Regions from separate parts of the Flexivirga sp. YIM B11880 genome, predicted to be linked through region 1. Evidence: riboswitches for the same ligand, from Rfam matches in the RefSeq annotation. Region 1 holds a riboswitch; the other holds the start of a gene.
What was found. A riboswitch is a leader RNA that binds a small molecule or an ion and turns the genes downstream of it on or off. The one in region 1 is predicted to bind S-adenosylmethionine.
Positions count from the first base shown of each region.

Region 2: another riboswitch for S-adenosylmethionine. It lies ahead of ACN8HC_RS00520 (MetQ/NlpA family ABC transporter substrate-binding protein); the one in region 1 lies ahead of ACN8HC_RS05075 (aminotransferase class V-fold PLP-dependent enzyme).

Region 1 covers NZ_JBMAMH010000002.1:109,505-113,911, forward strand. The annotation lists gene ACN8HC_RS05075 (aminotransferase class V-fold PLP-dependent enzyme) at 106-1,476, opposite strand; SAM riboswitch class IV at 1,527-1,641, opposite strand; gene ACN8HC_RS05080 (FtsK/SpoIIIE family DNA translocase) at 1,991-4,407, shown strand, end outside.
Region 2 covers NZ_JBMAMH010000001.1:109,315-113,721, reverse strand. The annotation lists gene ACN8HC_RS00530 (methionine ABC transporter permease) at 1-246, opposite strand, end outside; gene ACN8HC_RS00525 (methionine ABC transporter ATP-binding protein) at 243-1,313, opposite strand; gene ACN8HC_RS00520 (MetQ/NlpA family ABC transporter substrate-binding protein) at 1,310-2,269, opposite strand; SAM riboswitch class IV at 2,360-2,497, opposite strand; gene ACN8HC_RS00515 (NADH-quinone oxidoreductase subunit A) at 2,663-3,124, shown strand; gene ACN8HC_RS00510 (NADH-quinone oxidoreductase subunit B) at 3,132-3,701, shown strand; gene ACN8HC_RS00505 (NADH-quinone oxidoreductase subunit C) at 3,698-4,237, shown strand; gene ACN8HC_RS00500 (complex I subunit 1/NuoH family protein) at 4,234-4,407, shown strand, end outside.

The DNA of each region.
Region 1 (4,407 bases):
GCGCGCGACGCCAGGCGCCCTGAGTGGTGGTCAGAGGCCGGACAGCGTATGTCGGACGCGTCCCGGCGTCTAGGCCTGGTGCCGTGACAGGTCACCGCTGAAACGTCACCAGGGGAGCGGTTCGGCCAGATCACGAGGGTCGGCCGGAGCCGACCAGCCCTCGTCGGTGTGCACGTAGGAGAGTGCCGGGCCGTGCTCGACCAGTCGGCGCACGCCGGCGACGAGCCGGTCGACGTGCTCGCCGGTGGTCGCGAGGCCGAGGCTGGCGCGGACCGCCGTCGCCCCGTCGCCGACGATGGCGTCGCAGAGCAGATGCGCGCAGAACCGGCCGTCCCGCACCGCGATGGCGTGCTCGTCGGCCAGCACCTGCGACACCAGCGACGGGTCGTAGCCGGCGATGGTGAAGGTCACCACGCCGACGTTCGGCCGATCGCCCAGAGCTTCCACGACGCGCACGCCGTCGATCGCCGCCAGGCCGGAGCGCAGCCTCGTGTAGAGCTGTGCCTCGTGCGCCTCGATCGTGGCGCGGTGCTCGCGCAGGGTCGCACACGCCGCGGCGATCGCGACCGCTCCGACGGCGTTCGGCGTGCCGCCCTCGTGCCGTGCCGGTCCGGTCTGCCATTGCGTCCCACCTCGGCGGACCCGAGCGGTCGCGCCGCCCGCCGGCAGGTAGGGGTCGGCGGCATCCAGCCAGTCGCTGCGTCCGGCGAGCACGCCTGCGCCATACGGGGCGTAGAGCTTGTGACCGGAGAACGCGACCCAGTCGACGCCCAGCGTGCCGAGGTCGATGGTGACGTGCGGCGCGTACTGCGCGGCGTCGAGCACGACGCGTGCGCCCAGCTCTCTTGCGACGTCAGCGAGTTCGGCGACTGGCCAGATCTCGCCGGTGACGTTGCAGGCGCCGGTGAGGACGACCAGCTTGTGGTTCGCTGCGGACCGGCCGAGCGCCTCCCTCAGCAGCTCGAGTGCGTGCTCGGTGCTGCGCGGCACCGGCAGGCGGGTGGTGCGTCCCTCCGGCCACGGCAGCAGCGCTGCGTGGTGCGCCGACTCCCAGGCGAAGACCTCGGCGTCCTGCGGGACGCAATGCGCCAGCAAACGCAATGCATCCGTCGTGTTGCGGGTGAAGACCACCTCGTCACCTCGGCGCGCACCGACGAACTCGGCGACCTCCGCCCGCGCCGCCTCGAACCAGGAGGTGGTCACCCGGCTCGCGTAGCCGGCGCCGCGGTGCACGGACCCGTAACGGCGCTGCACCGTCGCGACGGCGTTCGCGACGGCCACCAGCGCCGGCGTGGTCGCGCCATGATCGAAGTTGGCGTAATCGGTCACCGTCCGATGGACCGTGGGAACACCGAGGTCTGCGGAGACGGTCTTCGGCAGTCCCTCCGCGGCGCGCTTCGGCGCCGGCGTCGAGACGCGAGGTATGCCGAGCTGGTGCGGCGTGGTGTCCTGCTGGGGGTCGATGGTGATGCTCAACGTGCTGCTCCTTCGCCGATCGAGGGATCGACAGCGGTGCAAGCAGAGTCGATCCGCGCTTGCCGGCGTGCTTCTCACGTCGGCCCGGTCGTCACCCGGAGCACCCCACCGCGGTTGGAGGGTTGCCGCTCAGCAAGCCGGGGCTTGTCGCTGAGACTCATGACCTGGGTCAAATGTAGCGGGATCTCCGGCGGCGGAGTCAAACCCGGTCCGCGGACCGGAACGGGGGTATGGCGCGGCTCGCAAGCCGTCTCGGCGTGTGACGTATGTGGTTGCTGCGACTCTCGCGTACGGTGTTTTCGTGCCTACCCGTCCGTCATCGTCGCAGGCGACCACGCGTGCGACCCGCAGCAAATCCGGGTCCGCAGGATCCGGTTCGCGTTCCCGACCTGCGTCGGGACCCACCTCGACGCGCCCGCCCGCCAAGAAGGCGACCGGTGCGAAACCTCGGTCGGGAGGCAAGCCGTCCAGTGGCGGGCTGCCTCTGCCGTTGCGCGCTGCGAGGGGCACCTGGATGGGTGTGGCCCACGTGGCGGGCGGCGCTGCCCGGCGCGTCGGCCACTCCGCGCGCGACCTCGAGCCGGAGCTGCGCCGCGACGGCCTCGGCTTCGCGCTGGTCGCCGCCGCGATCGTCATCGCTGCCCGCGAATGGTGGGGGCTGACGGGAGCCGTCGGCGACGTCATACACGCCGTCGTTGCCGGCACCTTCGGGCTGGGCGCGCTCGTGCTGCCGCTGGTGCTGGTCCTGATCGGCGTGCACCTGATGCGGTCGCCGCGCGGCGACCAGGGCACCAACCGGGTGATGGTCGGGCTCGCGCTCTTCGCGATCGCGGTGTGCGGGATCACCAGCATCGCCAAGGGCATTCCACAGCCCAGTGAGACCGACGCACTCCGCGGGGCCGGCGGCATCGTCGGCTTCATGGCGAGCAGTCCGCTGGTTGCGGCCGTGCACACGGCCGGAGCCATGGCGCTGCTGGCGATCTTGTTGTTCTTCAGCGTCCTGGTGATGACCGCGACCCCTGTCTCGATGATCCCGGCACGGCTGGCGACCTTGCGCGTGCGGCTGTTCGAGCACGGGCGGCCGGAGTCGTATGACGACGACGAGCCCGTCGACGCCGTGGCGCAGGATCTGCACGGAGACCAGATCGACGGCGGCAAACGCAAGCGCCGCCGCAAGAAGAACGACGATCAGCCGCAGGACCAGGCCGGCCTCGACGGGGACGAGCCGTTCGAGCAGGCTGCGACCGTCGTGCCCCGGCGGACCAAGAGCGGCCGGGTGCTGCGTCCGGGCGAGAAGGACCCGGGCGAGAAGGACCCGGGCGACCGCGACGTCTACGACGTCGACGGCGAGACGCCGCCGGCGAAGCCGGCCGATCCACGACCGGTGGGGGACACGCGCGCGGTGCCGCTGCCCGGGACGAAGGGCGCACCGCCGGAGCCGGCCGCCGCACCGCTGCAGGCGCCGCCGACCACACCGTTGCCGCAGCGGGTCGAGCAGCTGCAGCTGGCGGGGGACGTCACCTACACGCTTCCCGCCAACGACGTGCTGAAGCCCGGCACCCCGCCGAAGGCCCGCTCCGCGGCCAACGACCGGGTGGTCGAGGCGCTGACCCAGACGCTCGACTCGTTCGGTGTCGACGCGCAGGTGACCGGCTTCTCCCGCGGCCCGACGGTCACCCGTTACGAGGTCGAGCTGGGCCAGGGCACCAAGGTCGAGCGCGTCACCGCACTGTCCAAGAACATCGCGTATGCCGTGGCGTCGGCCGACGTCCGCATCCTCAGCCCGATCCCCGGCAAGTCCGCGATCGGCATCGAGATCCCCAACACCGACCGCGAGAAGGTCAGCCTGGGCGACGTCCTGCGCAGCGGCGCCGCCCGCGGCAACGACCACCCGATGGTAATGGGCGTCGGCAAAGACGTGGAGGGCGGCTACGTGATCGCCAACCTCGCGAAGATGCCGCACCTGCTGGTCGCGGGTGCCACTGGTGCCGGTAAGTCGTCGTTCGTCAACTCGATGATCACCTCGATCATGATGCGCGCCACGCCGGACGAGGTCCGGATGGTGCTGGTCGACCCCAAGCGCGTCGAACTCACGGCATACGAAGGCATTCCGCACCTGATCACGCCGATCATCACCAACCCCAAGAAGGCCGCCGAGGCGCTGCAGTGGGTCGTGCGCGAGATGGACACCCGGTATGACGACCTCGCCGCGTTCGGCTACAAGCACATCGACGACTTCAACAAGGCGGTGCGCGCCGGGAAGGTGCAGCCGCCGCCCGGCTCGCAGCGGGTCATGCAGCCCTACCCCTACCTGCTGGTGATCGTCGACGAGCTGGCCGACCTGATGATGGTCGCCCCGCGCGACGTCGAGGAGTCGATCGTCCGCATCACCCAGCTCGCCCGCGCCGCCGGCATCCACCTCGTGCTCGCGACGCAGCGCCCCTCGGTCGATGTCGTCACCGGCCTGATCAAGGCCAACGTGCCCAGCCGGATGGCGTTCGCGACCTCCTCCCTCGCCGACTCGCGCGTGGTGCTCGACCAGCCGGGTGCCGAGAAGCTGATCGGTCAGGGTGACGCGCTCTTCCTGCCGATGGGCGCGTCGAAGCCGATGCGCGTCCAGGGCGCCTGGGTCACCGAATCCGAAGTGCAAGAAGTCGTTTCGCACGTCCGCGAGCAACTGAAGCCGACCTACCGCGACGACGTGCAGGTGTCCGCGCCGAAGAAGGAGATCGACGAGGACATCGGCGACGACCTCGACCTGCTGCTGCAGGCGGCCGAGCTGGTCGTCAACAGCCAGTTCGGTTCGACGTCGATGCTGCAGCGCAAGCTGCGGGTCGGGTTCGCCAAGGCCGGCCGGCTGATGGACCTGATGGAGAGCCGCGGCATCGTCGGCCCCTCAGAGGGTTCGAAGGCGCGCGACGTGCTGGTCAA
Region 2 (4,407 bases), on a different contig from region 1:
GGTCAGGGGAGCGATCGCGGTCACGAAGATGATGAACGGGATCGGCCGCACGATGTTGACCGCCACGTTGAGCACCGCATTGACCGGGCGATTCGTGAGCAAGCCGCCGGTGCGCGTCGTGAACAACGCGACGCCGAGGATCAGCCCGATCAGCCCGCCGAGCAGGATCGTGACGACCGCCATCAGCAGCGTCTGCCCGATCGCCGTCTCGAAGGTCGGCCACAGCGTCGACCAGTCGGTGGTCATCGCGGTTGTCCTTCCACCGCGCCCGCTGCGTGCAGGGCCGAGATCGTCGCCTGCACACCCGCTTCCGGGCCGCTCAGCGCGAGCGTGAACGAGGCGAGCGACTCGTGCTTGAGATCGGTGATCCCGCCATACAGGATCTCGAAGTCGACACCGTGCTCCCGCGCGGCCGAGCTGAGAACCCGGCCCAGCACCCGATCGCCGTCAGCGGACACCGTGACGAGGGTGTCAGAGTGCTCCGCGCGCAGCCGCTCCAGCTGTATGGCGTCAGGGCGGTTCCCCACCGCAGCCGCGACGAACCGCTGCGTCGTCTCCGCCGTCGGTGAGCCGAGAACCTCTCGCACCGTGCCGGTTTCGACAATCCGGCCCGAGTCCAGGACCGCCACGCGGTCGGCAATTGCGCGGACGACGTCCATCTCGTGGGTGATGACCACGATGGTGATCCCGAGTTCCTCGTTGACCCGTCGCAAGAGCGCGAGCACCTCCCGGGTCGTCTCCGGGTCGAGCGCGGAGGTGGACTCATCGGCGAGCAGCAGATCCGGTTGCGTCGCCAGCGCCCGGGCGATACCGACTCGTTGCTGCTGGCCGCCGGACAATTCCTCGGGGTGAGCCCACGCTTTGTCGAGCAGGCCGACGAAGGAAAGCAGTTCGGCGACTCGCCGCTCCTGCTCGGCACGGCCGAGTCCGGCGAGCTGCAGCGGGTAGGCGACGTTGCCGAAGACCGTCCGCGACCGCATCAGGTTGAACCGCTGGAAGACCATGCCGATGCGTTGCCGCACCGCCCGCAGCGCTTTCCCGCGCAGCCTGGTGATGTCGACCCCGTCGACGATCACGGTGCCGGAGGTGGCCCGTTCCAGCCCGTTGATCAGCCTCACGAGAATGCTCTTGCCCGCCCCGGAGTAGCCGATGACCGCGAAGATCTCCCCCCGCCGGATCTCCAGGTCGACGTCCGTCAGCGCGTGGTGCTGGTCGTCGCGGCGGCCGAAGGTCTTCGACACCGACTGCAGACGGACCAACGGCGCTGCCGAATCAGGCTCGGAGTCAACGGTTCTCGACACGACCTCGGTCATTGCGTGCTCACGGTCTTTTGCAGGCCGGACAGGATCTGCTGCAGCTGGGCCGCTGACTTCTTCACCGGGACGCTGGTCCCCTTCGACTCGGCGACGACCAGCTTCTGCACGCGCGGGTCCTGGTAGAGCTTGACGACCTCGGCGTACGTCGGGTTGTTCTTGTCCGCAGCTCGGGCCACGATGACGTTGATGTAGGGCTCGGCCGTCGCCGACCGCGGGTTGTCCGAGTAGAGCGCCTTGGTCGGGTCGAGATGACCGTCGAGCGCGAAGTTGTTGTTGACGACCGCGCCGGCGGTGGAGGACAGCGACGTCACCGTCTGCGCCGCGTCGACGGGCGTCACCGTGACCTTTGACCGGCTCCGGACGATGTCCGCCGGAGTGGCCAGGATGTTGCCCCCGTTCTTCAGCGTCACCAGGCCGGCCGCCTGCAGCACGAGCAGCGCACGCGCCTGGTTCGTCGGATCATTCGGTATGGCGATGGTGCCGCCCGCCGGGATCTGTTGCAGTTTCTTGTATTTCGACGAGTAGAGGCTGAGCGGCACGACATACGTCGACCCGATCGGCGTCAGGTTCTGGTGCGCCTGCTCGTTGTAGCTCGCGAGGAAGACCAGGTGCTGGAAGAGGTTGAGATCCAGCTGGCCCTGGGCGACAGCAGGATTCGCCTGTGTGTAGTCCTGGAAGTTGACGGTCTGCAGGTTGATGCCGTGCTGCCGGGCGAGCTTCTTGAAGACCGGCCAATAGCCCTGGTCGGCGTCGGTGACGCCGATCTTCACGATGGTCAGGTGCTGCCCAGGTGCAGCGTCGCCACTCGCAGTGGCCCGGCCGGTGGCGAAGCCGGCACCACCGCCCACGACGAAGGCGATGACGGCGGCGCCGATCACCACTCCGCGGCGGGAGGTGCGCCTCGGCGGCAGGGAAGGAATGGTCGTCGGGGCGTCGGAGGTGTCGTCGGACATGGTTTCCTCAGGGTCGCTGGCAATTGGAAGGCGCCCGGCCGTGCTCGAACCGTGCGACGCGTCGTGCCGCATCGCCCGGTGATGTGGGAACTGCCGTGCTTGCCGCGCCGACCGATCCGGCATACGCCGAACCAGCCTGTGCGGCCTAGTCATTCACCTGGGGCACCCCGCCACGTGCGTGAGGGTTGCCGTCCAGCAAGCCAGGGCTTGACGCTGGAACTCGTGACTGGTGCAACCATAAGTACGAGTTACCGGAATAGTCAAAATGAACAGCAATTCTTCACGTTCGTGAGGTGGATCACACGCCGCGCTCGCCGCCGAGCGGTCGCCCCGAAGCGTCCACTCTGGGAGCGCCTCGCCCACCCGGAGGCGTCCGCTCGTTAGGCTGCCCGGGTGTCCTCGGGAGTGACCGGTTACGTGGTGCTGCTCGGCGTCGGTGTCGCCGGAGCGGTGCTGTTCGTCGCTGCCATGATCGCCCGGCGGCTGCTGGCACCGCGAGCACCCGGCCTGGCCAAGCTGACGACCTACGAGTCCGGCGTGGACCCGGTTGCGGGCGGGTGGGCGCAGACACACTTCCGCTACATCACCTATGCCTTCCTGTATGTCGTCTTCGCCGTCGACGCCGTCTACCTCTTCCCCTGGGCGCTGGTGCTGCGTGACCATCACCTCGGCATCGCCAGCCTGGTGGAGATGGGCATCTTCATCGCGGTCGTGCTCGTCGGCCTGCTGCACGCCGCCCGCCGCCGCCTGCTGACCTGGGCGGACGAAGCGGACACGGGGACCTCGAGACGCTCCTTCGTCGCTCCTCGGCCACCGCGGAGCGTGTCCGGGAAGGAGTTGACCGGTGACCACTGACCTGCCCATGCCCCGCGTCGGCGCGGGGCAAGAAGTCGCCCCGAAGCCCATGCGGGTGGTGCTCAACTGGGGCCGCCGCTACTCCCTCTGGGTGTTCAACTTCGGATTGGCTTGCTGCGCCATCGAATTCATCGCAGCATCGATGGCACGGCACGACTTCATCCGGCTGGGCGTCATACCGTTCGCACCCGGCCCGCGGCAGGCCGACCTGATGGTCGTCTCGGGCACGGTCACCGACAAGATGGCCCCCGCGGTCCGCCGGCTCTACGACCAGATGCCCGAACCCAAATACGTCATCAGCTTCGGTGCGTGCAGCAACTCCGGCGGCCCCTACTGGGACTCCTACTGCGTCACGAAGGGCGTCGACCAGCTGATCCCGGTCGACGTCTACGTGCCGGGCTGCCCGCCGCGTCCCGAGGCGCTGCTGCAGGGCATCCGCGTCCTGCAGGAGCAGATCGCCGAGGAGAAGCTGCACACCAAGGGCCTGCGCGCCAAGCTCAGCGGCTACGCAGGCCGCAAGGTCACCGCCGGCGAAGTGAGCCGCCCGCTCGTGGCACCGCCGGGGGAGTCCGCGTGAGCGTCGAACCCTACGAAGTCCCTCGCGTCTCCTGCCCGCCCGGCGAATGGATCGTCACGCTCGAGCAGCAACGCGACGAAGGTTTCACCTTCTTCGACTTTCTCACCGCCGTCGATCAAACCGACGTCGACGAAGACCCCGGCTTGGACGTCGTCGTGCACCTGTATGACGTGACGCCCGGCGCACTGCGCGAAATCCTCGTGCAGACCCGCATCGCGGACGGCGCGAGCCTGCCGAGCTGCACGGTGCTGTGGCACGGCGCGGCGTGGCACGAACGGGAAACGTTCGAAATGTTCGGCATCCACTTCGACGACTTCACCGAGACGGGCAACGGCAAGCTGCGAAAGCTGTTGCTGCCGGACGGTTTCGACGGCAACCCGCTGCGCAAGTCGTTCGTTCTCGCGGCACGCGCGAGCAAGCCGTGGCCGGGCGCCAAGGAGCCCGGCGGTGGCGGCACCGACGGCAAACCGGCCCGCGCGCCCCGCCGCCGGTTGCAGCCGCCGGGCGTGCCCGACGAATCCTGGGGTCCCCGATGAATGACTTCGTCGAAGTCGTCGTACGGTCCGTCTGTGTGCTCGCCGCGTTCCTGGTGTTGCCGCTCCTCGTGGGGCAGACCGAGCACAAGGTGATGGCCCACATGCAGGGACGGCTCGGGCCGATGGAGGCCGGCGGTTTCCACGGCTGGGCCCAGCTCATCGCCGACGGC